DNA from 3 places in the Streptomyces sp. NPDC048248 genome. Region 1 is predicted to be linked to each of the others. Evidence: riboswitches for the same ligand, from Rfam matches in the RefSeq annotation. Region 1 holds a riboswitch; each other region holds the start of a gene.
The links. Region 1 has a riboswitch for cobalamin ahead of ACGFZW_RS27440 (cobalamin biosynthesis protein). Riboswitches for the same ligand answer to the same signal wherever they lie in the genome.

Region 2: it holds a riboswitch for cobalamin, as region 1 does, so the genes downstream of both, ACGFZW_RS31250 (ribonucleoside-diphosphate reductase subunit alpha) here and ACGFZW_RS27440 (cobalamin biosynthesis protein) in region 1, are expected to answer to the same signal.
Region 3: it holds a riboswitch for cobalamin, as region 1 does, so the genes downstream of both, ACGFZW_RS02200 (energy-coupling factor ABC transporter permease) here and ACGFZW_RS27440 (cobalamin biosynthesis protein) in region 1, are expected to answer to the same signal.

Annotation. Positions count from the first base shown of each region.
Region 1 covers NZ_JBICZL010000013.1:60,349-66,372, reverse strand. The annotation lists gene ACGFZW_RS27445 (cobyric acid synthase) at 1-1,459, opposite strand, end outside; gene ACGFZW_RS27440 (cobalamin biosynthesis protein) at 1,470-2,513, opposite strand; cobalamin riboswitch at 2,643-2,799, opposite strand; gene ACGFZW_RS27435 (hypothetical protein) at 3,004-3,456, shown strand; gene ACGFZW_RS27430 (caspase family protein) at 3,462-6,024, shown strand, end outside.
Region 2 covers NZ_JBICZL010000017.1:65,252-71,275, forward strand. The annotation lists gene ACGFZW_RS31235 (GntR family transcriptional regulator) at 202-963, shown strand; gene ACGFZW_RS31240 (DUF3311 domain-containing protein) at 1,210-1,470, shown strand; gene mctP (monocarboxylate uptake permease MctP) at 1,539-3,161, shown strand; cobalamin riboswitch at 3,345-3,504, shown strand; gene ACGFZW_RS31250 (ribonucleoside-diphosphate reductase subunit alpha) at 3,664-6,024, shown strand, end outside.
Region 3 covers NZ_JBICZL010000001.1:456,552-462,575, forward strand. The annotation lists gene ACGFZW_RS02175 (hypothetical protein) at 1-110, opposite strand, end outside; gene ACGFZW_RS02180 (proline iminopeptidase-family hydrolase) at 474-1,358, shown strand; gene ACGFZW_RS02185 (hypothetical protein) at 1,434-1,940, opposite strand; gene ACGFZW_RS02190 (TetR/AcrR family transcriptional regulator) at 2,083-2,688, opposite strand; gene ACGFZW_RS02195 (FAD-dependent oxidoreductase) at 2,789-3,835, shown strand; cobalamin riboswitch at 4,127-4,334, shown strand; gene ACGFZW_RS02200 (energy-coupling factor ABC transporter permease) at 4,364-5,074, shown strand; gene ACGFZW_RS02205 (energy-coupling factor ABC transporter substrate-binding protein) at 5,071-5,439, shown strand; gene cbiQ (cobalt ECF transporter T component CbiQ) at 5,447-6,024, shown strand, end outside.

The sequences.
Region 1 (6,024 bases):
CGGGCGCCGGCACGAAGGCCCGGCCCGCGGCCGCCGCGACCTGCCGCAGAAAGGCCCGCCGGAACGCGTCGCTCTCCAGCGAGCCGTGCCAGTGGGTGCCCCACACCGAGCCGACCCGGCACCCGTCCAGACTCTGCCCGCGGCCGTCGGAGATGAACGTCTGCCCGCCGTTGACCTCGGCCACCCCGTGGTGGATCTCGTATCCCTCCACGGGCTCGTCCAGCGCCTGCCCCACCGGGCGCGCCAGCGTCTTCTCCACGGCGAAGCGCACCCGGACGGGCAGCAGCCCGAGGCCGGGCACCGCGCCGGCCCGCGACTCCACCTCGTCGTCGATGTGCTCACCGAGCATCTGGAACCCGCCGCAGATGCCCAGCACCGGACGGCCCTCGGCGGCCCGGCGCGCGATCGCGTCCGCAAGACCGCGCTCGCGCAGCCACTCCAGCGCCCGGACCGTTCCCCGGGTGCCCGGCAGCACCACCAGGTCCGCGTCGGCCAGTTCCTCGGCCCGGTCCACGAACCGCACCACCACGCCCGGTTCGGCGGCCAGCGCGTCCACGTCCGTGAAGTTGGACATCAGCGGTACCGCGGCGACCGCGACCCGCAGGACGTCCGCGCCGTGCGGCGGCGCCACCACGCTCTCGCGCACCGCGCCGCGCAGCGAGATCCGCAGACCGTCCTCCTCGTCGATGCCGAGCCCGTGGGCGAAGGGCAGCACGCCGAGCGTCGGCCGGCCGGTGAGGCCGCGCAGCATCTCCAACCCCGGCTCCAGCAGCGTCACATCGCCGCGGAACTTGTTGACGACATAGCCCGCGATCAGCGACTGGTCCTCCTTCGACAGCAGCGCCGTGGTGCCGAAGAAGGAGGCGAACACCCCGCCCCTGTCGATGTCCCCGACCACGACGACGGGCAGCCGGCCGGCGCGCGCGATGCCCATGTTGACGATGTCGGTGCGACGCAGATTGATCTCGGCGGGACTGCCCGCGCCCTCGCAGATCACCGCGTCATGAGTCCTCCGCAGTTCCTGGAGGCAGTCGGTGACCGTACCCAGCAGCGCCTCGCGCCGCCCGGCGTACGGTCCCGAGCCGCCGGGCGTCCGGCCGTCGGGGTGGCCGAAGTATCCCGTGGCGCTCAGCTCGCCGACCGGCTTGCCCAGCAGCACCACCTGGCTGCTGCGGTCGCTGCCGGGCTTGAGCAGCACCGGATTCATCAGCGCCGTCGGCTCGACCCGGGCGGCCGCCGCCTGCATCGCCTGCGCCCGCCCGATCTCCGCGCCCTCGCGCGTCACGAACGAGTTCAGTGACATGTTCTGCGCCTTGAACGGCGCGACGCGGACGCCCTGGCGGACCAGCCACCGGCAGATGCCCGCCGTGACCACGCTCTTGCCCGCGTCGGACGTCGTACCGGCCACCAGCAGGCCACCGCCGACAGACCCGCCGGACACCTCGAACCGTCCCGTCACCGGGTCCTCCTCATCTGCCGGGGCATCGCTGTGCCGTGAGCCGTGCCGTACCCGCCCGGCCGCGCGCCCTCGCCGTCCGGATCGCGCCCACCGCGAGCCGGCCCGCGACCGTCGTCGCCAGCGCCAGCACGCTCACCCGGCGCGAGAGCCTGACCGCCCGCTCGATGTCGGGCACGCCGACCGGCCGCGCCGCGCCGTTGAGCACCGGCCGGTGCTCAACCCGCCCGCCGTACGCCAGCGTGCCGCCCAGCCGGACGCCGAGCGCACCCGCGAACGACGCCTCCACCGGGCCGGCGTTGGGGCTCGGGTGCGCGCCGCCGTCGGCCCGCCAGGCGTTCAGCGCGCCGCGCCGGTCGGGTCCCGCGAGCACCGTGAGGGCGGCGGTCAGCCGGGCCCCGGGCCAGCCGGCCACGTCGTCGAGCCGGGCCGACGCCCAGCCGAACCGGCGGTAACGAGGCGATTTGTGACCCACCATCGCGTCCAGGGTGTTCACCGCCCGGAACGCCACCAGGCCGGGCACACCGCCCAGCGCCCCCCAAACCAGCGCGCCCACCACCGCGTCCGACGTGTTCTCCGCGACCGACTCGACCACCGCGCGCGCCATCTGCGGTTCGTCCAGCGCCTGCGGGTCGCGCCCGCACAGATGCGGCAGCCGCTCCCGCGCCAGATCCGGGTCGCCCGCCGTCAGCGCACCGCCGATGGCCCGCGCCTCCCGGCCCAGCGAGGTGCCGCCCAGCACGGCCCAGACCGTCGCCGCGGTGAGGGCGACGCCCGCGGCGGTACGGGCGCGGGCGCCACCGGCGGGAAGAGGTGAGGTCAGGGAGCCGCGTACGGCGCGCTGCAGGAGCGCGGCGCCCGCCGCCGCGCCGCCCGCGCACAGCAGGGCATGGGCCGCTCCGCGGCCACGGTGATCGCGCCACAGTCGGCGCTCGACGGTACCCGCGGCCCGGCCGAACGCGGCCACCGGATGGCCGCGCCGGGGGTCCGCCGCGATCAGGTCGCCGAGAAAGCCGAGGGCCGCGCCGCACGCGTACGTGGCGTGTTCGGCACGCATCGGATCAGACCGCCGTCAGTCCTCGAAGGGATGCTGCGGCGTCGCTCAACGGGCATCTCGAACTGCGGCCGGGCATGGCGGTATGTCCTCACTCAGGGTCCGCGCCCTGGCTCGACGTGACGGCGACGAGAGTCTCCTGGCTCCCGGATCGGCGTTTCCCCCGGCCTTCCAGCCCGTACGCACGCGACCTGGCGGGCGTACGCGTGACGGGCCGTGACCTCTCCTGGAGGAACGCTCCCCGGTGACAGTGGCGGGACCGCGCCGGATTCTCACCGGACTTCCTCATCTGTCGCCGAATGGCTCCGGCAGTCCACCACGCTCCACGAATGCCCGTCAACTCACCCTTGACCTGCGACGCAGCCCTGTGGCAGGCACTGTGGCGCACACCACAGGGTGCTCCGGAGGTCACGGACGGTTGCCCCCGCACCTGATCCCACGTCACTATCTGGTGGCACGGCGGGCGATGGCGCCGCCGGAAGGGGGTCGGGGGATGCCGGACAGGGCTGACCGTCACGAGATCCGCATCAGGATCACGGGCACGAACAACGCACACCAGGACATCGAGGATCTCAAGGCATGGCTGGAGCGCGAGCCGTGGCTCGCACACCAGCGGCACGACTGGACCCTGCGGCCGCGCCCGGCCGACGCAGACCGCGCCCCGGAGGAACGCGACCTCGGGGACATGGCCATCGGCATCGACGATCTGGTCCTGGTCCTCATCGGCACGGTCGCCGCCGAGGTGACCAAGAGCCTGAGCATCGCCCTGCGGGAGTGGCTGCGGCGGCGCAGGGAGGAACGGGCGGCGGGGGAAGAGCCGGCCGTGGCCGTCGACGGCGACGGCGGGCTGGCGCCGGTCGGTGACCCGGGCCCGCGCGGCGCGGCCCCCGAACGCCCCGACCCCGGAAGCCGGTCGACCGAGGGCGGCAGCGCCGGCGAGGACTGAGCCGGATGTCCCACTACGACGCGCGGGGCAAGATCAACCGGGCGCTGCTGATCTGTGTCAGCGACTACAAGAATTTATCCGCGCTCCCCGCCGTGGAGGCGAACGCCGAGGAACTCAAGCGGGTCCTGATCGACCCCGGCACCGACCTGTTCACCGACGAGGAAGTCGTCATCTGCCGGCCCCAGGAGCCCTGGGAGCTGGAGCAGGCCCTGGACGCCGTCACCGACGAGGCACGCGGCCTGCTGCTGGTGCACTTCTCCGGCCACGGCTGGGTCGGCCGCGACGGCGGCGACCTGCAGCTCATGGTCGGCATGTCGGACACCCGCCAGCGCCACAAGGCCGTGTCCTGGCAGGACATGGTGCTGTCCTACCTCGACAGCGCACGCGCCGACCGGATCGTGATCCTGCTGGAGTGCTGCTACTCCGGCAACGCCGACGAGACCTTCCACTCCCGCCGCAAACCCATGTCCCTGCTGATGGCCGCGCAGCCCAACCGCCGGATCTTCAGCGGCGACGAACCGGCCGGCGGCTCCCTCTTCACCCGCGCCGTCGTGCAGATCCTCGAACGCGGCATACCCGGCGAGCGGTTCGTCACCTTCGAGGACCTCGTCCGCACACTGCGCGAGCGGCTGGCCCACGAGCGCACGCCGATGGGCGACGTCTGGGAGCCCCGCTCGGCCAAGCAGAACACCGTCGACGACGTCATCCTCTCCTTCGCCACCCCGGAGGTCCGGCCCCCCACGCCGCTGCGCATCCGCTTGCGCCGGTGGCTGAAGCAGCGCCTCAGCCGCTGGCTGCGGGTCATCGCCGTCCTGGTGACCGTCCTCGGCCTCACCGCCGCCGGCCTCGTCGCCTTCCAGCTCCTGCGGACCGACCCGGCCTGCCCGCCCGCCCTCGAACTGCGTCTGCTCACCGCACCCGAATCCGAACCCGCCCTGCGCCAGGCAGCCTTCGCCTACGAGATGTCCGACCTCAACACCCGCCCGCTGCAGGGTGAGGACGACGTCCCCGACGGCTGCCGACGCGCCCAGATCACCGTCTACTCCGCGGCCAAGGACCAGGTCGACCAGGGCTTCGCCGCCGCCGACCGCTGGCAGGGCGAGGCTCACGGCACCGGCAAGGGCCACCCGTCCACCAAGGGCATCGACCCCCTCAACAGGCCGGGGCCGCAGCCCGATCTGTGGATCCCCGAATCCAGCGCCGACTACGCCGAGGTCCGCCGCGGCATGCCCGCCACCGGATCCCCCGTGACCCTGCACCACACCGGCCCGGTCGCCTACACCCCGCTCGTCGTCGGCATCCCGGCCAACCAGCGCCTCGACGACGTCGAACAGGTCGGCGCGTCCTGGCAGGAGATCCTCACCGGCACCGACAGCGACCACCGCGACCTGCGACTGCTGCGCCCCAGCCCCGTCCTGTCCGGCACCGGCCTGCTGCACACCATCGGCCTCTATCTCGCCAACGACGGCTCGCGGATCGGCCCCGCGGGCGGCCCCGACCCCACCCTCGCCCGGGACGCCGAGCGCAGGCTCTCCGCCCCGGGCAGCCAGTACGCGGGCAGCACCGAGCTGCTGTGCTCGCTGCGGCCCACCGGCCAGGACGGCCGCCCCGGCACCGGCCGGGGGAAGGGGGCGGCACCACTGGTCTCGGAGAAGTCCCTCGCCGACTTCAACCTCGGCCGCGCCATCGGCAGTTGTCCCGCCCTGGGGAGCCCGCTCGCCCCCGGCGACCGGTACGCCGCCTACTACCCCAAGAACGTCCCGGCGCTCGACCACCCGCTGATCCGGGTGGACTGGCAGGGCGCCACCGACGCCGCGCCGCGCCAGGACGCCGTCGGCCGCTTCGGCGACTGGCTGCGGGACCCCGAGGCCGGCCGGCGCATCCTCAGCAGACAGGGCTACCGCGCGGTCCCGGGCAAGGACGGCAAGGCGCCGGACCCGGTGCCGGACTCGCCGCTGACCGATCACCGTGCGGACGCCGACCTCGACGCGCCGGTCACCCCGTTCACCGCGGGCGGCGATCAGGTGACACGGGTGCTGGACGGCTACGACAAGGCGCAGAAGTCCAGTCGGCTGCTGATTCTCATGGACACCTCCACCTCGATGGCGGAAGGCGGCAAACTCCCGATCGCCCTCAGCGCGGCCGGCCGCGCCCTGGAGATGGTGGGCACCCACCACACGTACGGCCTGTGGGCCTTCCCCGACGGCGCGCACCCCACCGATCCCGGCGCGGTACGCCGGACCGTCCCGCTGGGCACCGCTGACCCCGCCCCGGGCAAGGCGGCCCTGGACCGCATCGCCAAGGGGGAGCTCGTCGAACACGGCGCGGCCATGCAGGAGGCACTGACCGCCGCCGTACGGGAGATGAAGAAGTCCACCGGCACCAACAACGCCATCGTGCTCATCCTCGACCAGGACGACGGCGCCGCACGGCGGGCGACGGGCGTGGAGCAGACCCTCAACTCACTTCTCAAGAAGGGACCCGAGGTGCCCGTCCTCACCCTCGTCATGGGCAAGGCAGGCTGCGACTCCTTCGTCCTCCAGGGGCTTGCCGGTGCCTCCAAGGGCC
Region 2 (6,024 bases), on a different contig from region 1:
AGACCAGTGCCCGCAGCTTGGCCTAGACCTTTTGGGGTGTCAAGGGGTGTATAAGAGTCGCTGTCGGCTCCGTTACCGGACCGACATCGGGCGAGCCGGGACCTGCGAGGAAGCATGGGAACCCCACTCATGCCACGATGTGAGCCGCTACGTACGGAGGAGCCGGTGACGGCAGCGCGACAGGAGTCGGAGAGGCGGGTCATGGACACCGAAGGGGGCAGCGCCGAGAACGGCGGCGGCGCCACACGCACCGCTCGCGTGCCCAAGTACTACCGCCTCAAGCGGCACTTGCTGGAGATCACCGAGACCCTGCCGCCGGGGACTCCGGTGCCGCCCGAGCGCACCCTCGCCGCGGAGTTCGACACCTCCCGCACGACGGTGCGCCAGGCGCTCCAGGAACTGGTCGTCGAGGGCCGCCTGGAGCGCATCCAGGGCAAGGGCACCTTCGTGGCCAAGCCCAAGGTCTCCCAGGCACTGCAACTGACCTCCTACACCGAGGACATGCGGGCCCAGGGGCTGGAACCGACGTCCCAGCTACTGGACATCGGCTATGTCACCGCGGACGACCAGCTGGCCGGCCTGCTGGACATCGCCACCGGTGGCAGGGTGCTGCGCATCGAGCGGCTGCGGCTGGCCAGCGGCGAGCCGATGGCCATCGAGATCACCCATCTGTCGGCCAAGCGGTTCCCCTCGCTGCGCCGCAACCTCGTCAAGTACACGTCCCTCTACACCGCGCTGGCCGAGGTCTACGACGTCCGCCTGGCGGAGGCCGAGGAGACCATCGAGACCTCCCTCGCCACCCCGCGCGAGGCCGGACTGCTGGGCACCGATGTCGGCCTGCCCATGCTGATGCTCTCCCGGCACTCCCTCGACGCGCAGGGACAGCCGGTGGAGTGGGTGCGCTCGGTCTACCGGGGCGACCGCTACAAGTTCGTCGCCAGGCTGCAGCGCCCCACGGACTGAACACCCGGCGCCCGTCCCGTATCCGTCCGTGCGGGGCGGGCGCCGCACTCCGCCGTCCTGGGGCCGCTCCCGCACCGGCTCCCGGGGCTCGCGGGCCGCAGAGATGCACCCGGCGCGCGGGCCGGTGCACCGGCCGCAATGAAATCTCTTCCATACCGATATGCGGACAGCTAGTGACGCGCGCCACGGCCCTGCCATAGATTTCCAGCCGATTACACAGGAGATCGCCAGGGACGGAGCCCGCCCATGCCAGAGCCAGCCGAAACGCCAGGCACCAGAAAGGTCGTCACGCCCACGCGTGTGGTGGTCGGGCTGTGCCTGCTCGCTCCGTTCGTGGCGATGCTGTGGGTGAGCTCCTACGCCAGGATCGAGCCGACCTTCATAGGGATCCCGTTCTTCTACTGGTACCAGATGGCGTGGGTGTTCATCTCGACCGCGCTGACGATGACCGCGTACAAGCTCGTACAGCGTGAGCAGCGCGCGCGTAAGGCGGGTGCGGCGCAGTGACTCTCCTGACGATCGCTTCGGCGGCCCCGGCCGCTCCGGTCCGGCTGGCCGCCTCGGCCACCGACGGCGTGAACGGCGTCGCGCTGGCCGTCTTCGTGTTCTTCTTCCTGGCCGTGACGGTCATGGGCTTCCTCGCCGCGCGCTGGCGCAAGGCCGAGCAGTCCGCGAACCTCGACGAATGGGGCCTGGGCGGCCGGAGTTTCGGCACCTGGGTGACGTGGTTCCTGCTCGGCGGCGACCTCTACACCGCGTACACCTTCGTCGCCGTCCCGGCGGCCATCTACGCGGCGGGCGCGGCCGGCTTCTTCGCGGTGCCCTACACGATCCTGGTCTATCCGCTGATCTTCACCTTCCTGCCCCGGCTGTGGTCGGTGTCGCACAAGCACGGCTACGTCACCACCTCCGACTTCGTGCGCGGCCGCTTCGGCTCCAAGGGCCTGTCGCTGGCCGTGGCGCTCACCGGCATCCTCGCCACCATGCCGTACATCGCGCTCCAACTGGTCGGCATCCAGGCCGTCCTTGACGTGCTGGGGATCGGCGGCGGCGAGACCACCAACTGGTTCGTCAAGGACCTGCCGCTGCTGATCGCCTTCGCCGTCCTGGCGGCCTACACCTACTCGTCCGGACTGCGGGCGCCCGCGCTCATCGCGTTCGTCAAGGACGGTCTGATCTACCTCGTCATCGCGGTGGCGATCATCTACATCCCGATCAAGCTGGGCGGCTTCGACGCGATCTTCGACTCGGCCGGGAAGGCGTTCGCCGAGCCGGGACCGACCGGTAAGCCGCGCGGCGAGCTGGCGAGCGGCCCCAACGCGCAGTGGGCCTACGCCACGCTGGCGCTGGGCTCGGCACTCGCGCTGTTCATGTACCCGCACTCGATCACCGCGACGCTGTCCTCGCGCAGCCGCAACGTGATCCGCCGCAACACCACGATCCTGCCGCTGTACTCCCTGATGCTGGGCCTGCTCGCGCTGCTGGGCTTCATGGCGATCAAGGCCGGCACGGAGATCCACGGCAACCCGCAGCTGGCGATTCCGCAGCTCTTCGAGGACATGTTCCCGAGCTGGTTCGCCGGCGTCGCGTTCGCCGCGATCGGCATCGGCGCCCTGGTGCCGGCCGCCATCATGTCGATCGCCGCGGCCAACCTCTTCACCCGCAACGTCTACAAGGACTTCCTGAAGCCGGACGCCACCCCGGCCCAGGAGCACAAGGTCGCCAAGCTCGTCTCGCTGCTGGTGAAGGTCGGCGCCCTCGCCTTCGTCCTGACCATGGACAAGACGGTCGCCATCAACTTCCAGCTGCTGGGCGGCATCTGGATCCTGCAGACCATGCCGTCCCTCGTCGGCGGCCTGTTCACCCGCTGGTTCCACCGCTGGGCGCTGCTCGCCGGCTGGGCGGTCGGCATGGCGTACGGCACGCTCGCGGCGTACGGCGTGGCCAGCCCCACCCAGGCGCACTTCGGCGGCTCCAGCAGGGAGATCCCGGGTATCGGCGAGATCGGCTACATCGGCCTGACCGCGTTCGTGCTGAACGTCGTGGTCACAGTCGTGCTGACCTTCGCCCTGAAGGCCGCGAAGGCGCCGGAGGGCGTCGACGAGACCAGCCCGGGCGACTACACCGCGGACGTCGGCGACAAGGGCGTCAGCCCCGACCTGCCGCCCGCCACCGCTGAGGCCCCCGTCGGCCACTGAGCCACCGCACCGCCCCCGGCCACGGGCCGTCGCACCTCAGGGTGCGGCGGCCCGTTCGCATGCCCGGCGCGGTGCGGGAAACCGGCGGACGCCGCGCCCTGGTGCGCTGTCAGACACGCACGAGTGGACGGACAGACACGACTCGATCACTCGCGACTCACAAGATATGGGGGTGCACACGAGAACCCACCACCACATGTATGCTCGTGCTCGCTGTCGCCACAGGGGAATCCGGTGCGAATCCGGAACTGTCCCGCAACGGTGTACGAGTGCGCCCATAAGGCCCCAAGCCCTATCGCGCGCCCGTGGAGTCCGAAGACCTGCCGACGGTACGCCCGCACCGCCATCGGTGCGAGCGTCGATACGTCCGGGCCCCGTGGGATGGGCCGGTGGACGCCGCGCGGTGTGCCCGCGCATCCCGAAGAATCCGGGATGCCGCATGCCCGCGCGCGCCCGTCGCGCCCCTCCCTCCTGGCCCCCGCCGAGTGAGGGAGAGCATCACGTGACCATCGCGCCAACGGAGCCCGCGTCAGACGCCGAGGTCGTGCGGTCCGCGCCGCCCGCCCCCGCCGACCGGGTCGAGGACGGTCCCGGCGTCGCCCTGCTGCGCACGCTGACCGAGCTGACCGAGGACCTGACCGCGACCGACCCCGGCAAGGTGGCCGCCGCCGCCCTCCGCGGCCGCCACGCGGGCTCCGACGAGGCGGAGTTGCGCTCCCTGGCGATCGAGGCCGCGGCCGGTCTGATCGGTGACGAGCCGCAGTACTCCCGCCTCGCCGCGCGGCTGCTCACGCTCGCCATCGCGGAGGAGGCCGCGGGCCAGGGCGCCACCTCCTTCTCCGCCTCGGTGGACGTCGGCCACCGCGAGGGGCTGATCGCCGACGCGACCGCCGGGTTCGTGCGCACCCACGCCGACCGCCTGGACGCCGCCGTCGACAAGGCCCTCGCCGACGGCGCCGACGACCGCTTCGGCTACTTCGGCCTGCGCACCCTGCACTCCCGCTACCTGCTGCGGCACCCCACCACCCGTCAGGTCATCGAGACGCCGCAGCACTTCCTGCTCCGGGTGGCCTGCGGTCTCGCCGAGAACGACTCCCGCGCCGCGCTGGACGACGTCGCCGAGCTGTACCGCCTCACCAGCTCGCTGTCCTACCTGCCCTCCTCCCCCACCCTGTTCAACTCCGGCACCCGCCACCCGCAGATGTCCTCCTGCTATCTGCTGGACTCCCCGCTGGACGAGCTCGACTCGATCTACGACCGCTACCACCAGGTCGCCCGGCTCTCCAAGCACGCCGGCGGTATCGGTCTGTCGTACTCCCGGATCCGCGCACGGGGGTCGCTGATCCGGGGCACCAACGGCCACTCCAACGGCATCGTGCCGTTCCTGCGCACGCTGGACGCCTCGGTCGCGGCGGTGAACCAGGGCGGCCGCCGCAAGGGCGCCGCCTGCGTCTACCTGGAGACCTGGCACGCCGACATCGAGGAGTTCCTGGAGCTGCGCGACAACACCGGCGAGGAGGCCCGCCGGACGCACAACCTCAACATCGCGCACTGGATCCCGGACGAGTTCATGCGCCGCGTCGAGGCGGACGCCGACTGGTCGCTGTTCTCGCCTTCGGACACCCCGGAGCTGGTGGACCTGTGGGGCGCGGAGTTCGACGCCGCCTACCGCAGGGCCGAGGCCGAGGGCAAGGCGCTCAAGCAGATCCCGGCCCGGCTGCTGTACTCGCGGATGATGCGGACCCTGGCGCAGACCGGCAACGGCTGGATGACGTTCAAGGACGCCGCCAACCGCACCGCCAACCAGACCGCGGAGCCCGGCAAGGTCGTCCACTCGTCCAATCTGTGCACCGAGATCCTGGAGGTCACGGACGACGGGGAAACCGCGGTCTGCAACCTCGGGTCGGTCAACCTCGCCGCGCACCTCGGCGACGAGAACGCCGGCTGGGAGGAGGCGATGGACTGGGAGCGGCTGGACGCGACGGTCCGTACCGCCGTCGCCTTCCTCGACCGCGTCGTGGACATCAACTTCTACCCGACCGACCAGGCCGGCGCCTCCAACTCCCGCTGGCGGCCGGTGGGCCTGGGTCTCATGGGTCTGCAGGACGTCTTCTTCCGGCTGCGGCTGCCCTTCGACTCCCCCGAGGCGCGGGAGCTGTCGACCCGTATCTCCGAGCGGATCATGCTCGCCGCGTACGAGGCGTCCGCCGACCTCGCGGAGCGGCACGGCCCGCACCCGGCCTGGTCCTCGACCCGCACCGCCCGCGGTGTACTGCACCCCGACCACTACCCGAACGCCGAGCCCCGCTGGGCGGACCGGTGGGCGGCGCTGCGGAACCGGATCGCGGCGACCGGGATGCGCAACTCCCTCCTCCTGGCCATCGCGCCGACCGCGACGATCGCCTCCATCGCCGGTGTCTACGAGTGCATCGAGCCGCAGGTCTCCAACCTCTTCAAGCGCGAGACGCTGTCCGGCGAGTTCCTCCAGGTCAACGCCTATCTGATCGAGGAGCTCAAGGCGCTGGGGCTGTGGGACGCGCGGACGCGTGACGCCCTGCGCGAGGCCAACGGCAGCGTGCAGGACGTCGAGTGGATCCCCGAGGAGGTCCGGGCGCTCTACCGCACCGCCTGGGAGATCCCGCAGCGCGCCCTGATCGACATGGCCGCGGCCCGTACGCCGTACCTCGACCAGAGTCAGTCGCTGAACCTCTTCATGGCGTCGCCGACCATCGGCAAGCTCAGCTCGATGTACGCCTACGCCTGGAAGCGCGGCATCAAGACCACGTACTACCTGCGTTCGCGCCCGGCCACCCGGATCGCGCAGTCGGCACGCGGCACGGCGGCCGCCGCCCCCGCCACCGTC
Region 3 (6,024 bases), on a different contig from region 1:
AGAGCCGCGTAACCCCACGTGCTGGGCCCGGCGACGACGTCGAAGATGATCCAGGGAGCGAAGGCGAAGAAGAGGGTGCCCGTTCCCGAACCTGCGTCACGATCGGCCACTCGGTCTTCCTTTCGACGGCTGCGCGGGCCACGTGACGCTACGGCATCGTGCTGCCCGACCCATACCGCTGACCTGTACCCATTTCCGTTCTCGTGACATCCAGGGCAGTGATGGCGCGAGCCCGCCCCTGGTATGACCGATTCACCAAGACGCCTCGCCCATCCCCATACGTATCCCCAGGAACTCTACGCGTCCAACTCCGGTCCAGCGATTGAGGTCAGTTCGCTCGGATACCGCTCCACACGCGAATGCACCCGAATGGCGTGCATCGACAGAACCCGGTGTTCTCCCATCGCGCTTCTGCCTCTCGGAACAGGCGAGGCGGCCCACTGACACCATTTGAGGTGTGGTACCTGTGCTGAGTGCTCAAGGAGACCCACACCCTGCCGCTGCCGGACGGCGGCATCTACGCCGAAGTCCATGGATCAGGGGACGCCGTACCCTTGCTGACGCTGCACGGCGGGCCGGCAGCCGGCAGTCAGTATCTGAGCTCGCTCGCACGGCTGACCGACGGCGGTCGGCAAGTGATCCTTTACGATCAACTCGGCTGCGGCCGGTCCGACAAACCGGATGACCCGTCGTTGTGGACCGCCGCACGATACGCGGCCGAAGTGCAGCAGGTGCGGGACGCTCTGGGCTTGGAGCGCGTACATCTCCTCGGCCAGTCGTGGGGCGGCATGCTGGCCATCGAATACATGCTGGGCCGACCCTCCGGCGTCGTGTCCCTGGTTTTCGCCGATACGACCGCGAGCATTCCTCAGGCCACTGACGGGCTTCTTCGGCTGCGAAGTGAGCTACCGCCGGAAGCCCGCGCGGCTCTCGACGAGGCCGACCGCACCGGCAGGAGAGACGACCCCGCCTACCAAGCGGCTCTCATCACCTTCTACCAACGCCATGTGTGCCGCCTCCCATCCTGGCCGCAGGAGATGTTCCAGATGGCGGAGAACATGGATGGGAACCCCGTGTACTCCCACATGTGGGGCCCCGACGAACTCAGCCCCAGCGGCTCCCTGGCAACGTGGGATCGGCGAGACCGTCTTGCCGAAATCACCGTGCCGGCCCTGGTACTGACAGGCCGATACGGCGAACTCGTCCCGGAATGCTCTCAGAGCCTCGACGCCGGATTGCTGGACTCACAGCTCGTCCTCCTGCCCGAGTGCTCACACCTCCCCCACCTCGAGGAGCCGGAACAATGGTTCGGCGCCGTCGCCACATTCCTTGAAGAAGCCGAAGCCCGGGCATCCTGACGTATAGCGGGGTGCGGCACATTTCCCCCGCCCGTGCGAACCTACCCGCGCCGGCGTGGACCTGCATTCCGAGTGTCAGCGGAGCGCGTGGGGCCGCTGATTCGGACCAGGCGGTTCGAAGCTCAGTCCGTTCTCGTCGAGCGCGTTGAACACCGTTGCCCGGCCCGCCTCGAAGACGAAACTGACGTCAACATTTCCCTGAGCCAGGTCCCTGGTCTCCCATTCGAGCAGTTCAACCCCCGTGAGGCACAGACCTCGCAGGGCCCGCAACTCGGGCAGGGGGTCGGGACGCCACTCCAGATCGAAGTCGGGCCACCGAACCGGTCGGGTGGGGTCGATCGTGTTCCATGTGAGCGAGAGATCGTCAAACTTCTGATGATTGATCTCGATCTGCTCGCCATCGAAGTCGAACAGTACCGGGCAGTCACTGAACCACTCGTCGTCCTGCAGGTCCCAGACCATCCAGGCTGTCGTCAGAGTCCTGCGGGCAAGGGCACCCAGGCGGGTCCCGTGCTCCCCCACAATCTCACCACGGCCGTTCAACCACGAGGGTTGGTAGCCCCGAATGCCGAAATCGAACATTGCGCCATCTTCTCAGAGCCCCGCGTTCAGCCCGGCGTACCGGCCCATAGGCAACTGACATGCGGAGCAGACGCCATTGACCGAGCCCGAAAAGAGCGTCGACCTGTTCGGGATCGATGTGAGCGAATGCCGGACTCCTTCATCAGCTCCCTGCACGGGCCGATTTGTCGCCCTCGGGGTATACCGCCTGCAGGAGGTCACGGACAAAGCGGTCGGGGTCGTCCAGGCCGGCTGCCGCCAGGGTGTCCGGCCCATCGGCCAGGAGGTGTGGGATGGCGCCGTGCATCGCGAGGGTGACGACGGCGGCGCGCTGCGGGGTGACGGGCAGGCCGGCGGTTCGCTGCGCGGCCTCGAATCCGGCGAAGTCGGAGCTCGCGATGGGGTCGAGTACGGCCGATAGCCAGGGCTTGCGGGCCGCTTCGGCCTGCAGCTCCAGGTAGGCGAGAAGCCGGGGGCGGCCGGGGCCTGCGACGTTCCGGAGAAGCCCCCCGAACATGGCGACAAGCCCCTCGCGGTCGGTGGGCAACGCACCGGCGGCCATCTGCGCGGCGGTGTCGCGGTATTGCTCCAGGCAGCGCTCGGCCACCGCACGCAGGAGGGCGTCCCGGGTCGGGAAGTAGTTCTTGGTCGTGCCGTGCGGTACGTCAGCGGCCGCGTCGACCGCACGATGCGTCAGTCCTCGCCCGCCCGCGGCGGCCAGTACGCCGATAGCCGCATCCCGCAGGCGGTCCCGTCGGTCCGCATTCACTGCCAGAGGCCCTCTCTCCTCGACTCCTTGCCCACACTACCCCAACCGTGGTACCACAGGTGTGGTGGTCGATCGAATCCGAAGCGACGTAGGGGGCGGCATGACGGGAACGGCAGTTGTCGTGGGGGCGGGGGTGGGCGGACTGGCGACCGCACTCGGGCTGCGCCGGGCCGGCTGGACGGTCACGATTCTGGAGCGCCGAAAGGAGCTGGAGCGCTACGGCACCGCCTTCGGCATCCATCCCACCGCTCAGGCCGCACTCGACCGCCTCGGGGTGGGTGAGCCTTTCCGTGCCCGGGCGGTGCCCTACCGAAGCGCCCGGATCCGTACCCCGCAAGGGAAGGTGATGGCGCGTCTGCCGCTGGAGCGGATCGAGCGGAAAGCGGGCCGCCCCGAACTCCTCATTTCCCGGCCCTATTTGATCGACGCGCTCCTCGCCGAGTTGCGCGCCTTCGGGGACGTCCCGCTCAAGCTCGGCGAGAACGTCCGCGAAGTCGACGCGCTGCTGGTCGACAATGACCTGGTGGTAGGCGCTGACGGAATCCACAGTGCCGTGCGTGCCGCATGTCCCGGGGACCGGCGCAGCGGCCCGCGGCGCGTCGGGTCCGTTGCCTGGATCGGCGTGGCCGACTTCGAAAGCGGCGTACACGGCGAAACCTGGGGCACCGGCCGGTTCTTCGGCATGACACCCATCGAGCCCGGCCGCACCAACTGGTACGCCACCGTCCCCGAGGCCACCACCGCCCAGGAACTGCGCCGACTGTTCGAGGGCTGGCACGACCCCATCCCCCGGATACTCGCCGAGACCGACCCGGCCACCTGGATCCGCTACGAGATGCGGCACCTCTTCCCCGCCCTTCCAGCCTTCGTCGACCGCGGAAAGGTCGCCCTGGTCGGAGACGCCGCGCACGCCATGACACCCAACCTGGGCCAGGGTGCGTGCACCGCGATCCTCGACGCGGAGGCCCTCACCCGCGCCGTCGCCGGGCACGGCAGGGCCGGTCTGCCGTCCGCCCTGCGCACCTACGACGCGGAGCGCCGGCGCAGCGCTCAGCGGATCGCCTTCGCTTCACGTACCCTGCACCGCTTCATGACCACCGAGCGCACCCGCCTGCGTGATGCGCTGGTCCGTACGCTGCCGAGCTGACGGGCGATGGGACCTACGGACCGCACAGAGAACTCGGCCCGATTGCCGGCTCCGGTATCAGCGGGACGCCTTGCCCTGTCCCGGTCAGCCGCAGTACGGTCTTGCCCCCCGACGGGCGGACGGAGCGCCCGGGCCGCGAGGTCCTACTGGACATCAGATCGACGATGGCCATGGGACAGACCCCGCAATCCCTACCGAACCTGCCCACCTGTTCTCAGGGGCAGCCAGTCTCCGCAGACGCGCTCGGCCCCACGCGGCGAGGGCGTGCGGTGAGCCCTGGGCGGCTCCACTTGTCACCGCACCCGACCTGGCACTACTGTCACCACGCCTTGGTGAACGGGAAATCCGGTGTAATGCCGGTGCGGCCCTCGCCACTGTGAATCGGGAAGTCCGACTCCGGCCCTCACGGGCAGCCACTGGATCCTTGCGATCCGGGAAGGCGGAGTCCGGGCGGTGGTACCCGTCAGCCAGGAGACCGGCCAAGGCACTTCAACCATCCACGAGGTGCTGGAGAGGGTCTGCTGAGCCATGCACATAGCCGAGGGATTTCTGCCTCCGGCGCACGCGGTCGCCTGGGGCGTCGCGTCGGCGCCGTTCGTCGTCCACGGAGTCCGGTCACTCACCCGTGAGGTCAAGGCCCATCCCGAGAGCACGCTGCTCCTCGGCGCGTCCGGTGCCTTCACGTTCGTTCTGTCCGCCCTGAAACTGCCCTCGGTGACGGGGAGCTGCTCCCACCCCACCGGGACGGGGCTGGGCGCCATCCTGTTCCGCCCGCCGATCATGGCGGTGCTGGGCACCATCACCCTGCTGTTCCAGGCCCTTCTGCTCGCGCACGGCGGCCTGACCACGCTCGGCGCCAACGTCTTCTCGATGGCGATCGTCGGCCCCTGGGCCGGGTACGCCGTCTACAAGCTGCTGCGCCGTTTCGACGTACCGCTGATGGTGGCGGTGTTCTTCGGAGCCTTCGTCGCCGACCTTTCCACCTACTGCGTCACCAGCGTGCAGCTGGCGCTCGCCTTCCCGGATCCGGGCAGCGGATTCCTGGGCGCGCTCGGCAAGTTCGGCACCATCTTCGCGGTCACCCAGATCCCGCTCGCGGTGAGCGAGGGGCTCCTCACGGTGCTCGTCATGCGGCTCCTCGTGCAGTCCAGCAAGGGCGAGCTGACCCGGCTCGGCGTGTTCCTCACCGGCAAGCGGGCGAAGGCCGAGAAGACCGAGACCGAGGCGGTGGCCCGATGAGCAGGAACGCGAAGATCAACACCCTGCTGCTGGCGCTCGTGGCAGCGCTGGCGGTCCTGCCGCTGGTCCTCGGTCTCGGTGACCACAAGAAGGAGCCCTTCACGGGCGCCGACGCGCAGGCCGAGACGGCGATCACCGAGATCGACCCCGACTACAAGCCTTGGTTCTCCCCGCTGTACGAGCCGCCGTCCGGCGAGATCGAGTCGGCGCTTTTCGCCCTCCAGGCGGCGATCGGCGCGGGCGTCCTCGCCTTCTATTTCGGTCTGCGACGCGGCCGCCGCCAGGGCGAGCAGCGGGCGCATGCGCAGCAGGACGCCGACGGCGCCGAGAGCGGCGCCGGGGTATCCGCGGCCCAAGGGGACTGACCACCCCGTGCTGCCGATCGACGCGGCGGCGCACAGCAGTCGCTGGCGCCGCCGCCACCCCGTGGACAAGGCCGTGCTCGGTCTCGGGCTCACCGTGCTGGCGATCTCGCTGCCTCCCTGGCCCGGCGCGGCCCTTGTTCTCCTCACCGCCCTCACCGTGCTGCTGGGCCCGGCGGGCGTACCCGGGCGTCGTCTGTGGCGCGCGTACCGGGTGCCCCTGGGTTTCTGCGTCACCGGTGCCGCCACCCTGCTCGTCCAGGTCGGCGGGCCCGAGGGATTCGTGACCCTGGCCGACGGCGGGCCGCTCCGAGCCGGCCAACTGCTGCTGCGGACCTCGGCCGCGTCGCTCGGCGTCCTGCTGTTCGCCTTCACCACCCCGATGTCCGATCTGCTGCCCCGCCTCGTCAAAGCCGGGATCCCCGCTCCGGTCGTGGACGTGGCCCTGGTGACGTACCGAATGAGCTTCCTGCTGCTCGATTCGGTGCGCCGGATCCGGGACGCCCAGGCAGCCCGGCTCGGGCACACCACCCGGGCCGCCACCTGGCGTTCGCTCGCCGGACTCGGCGCCACCGCGTTCGTACGCGC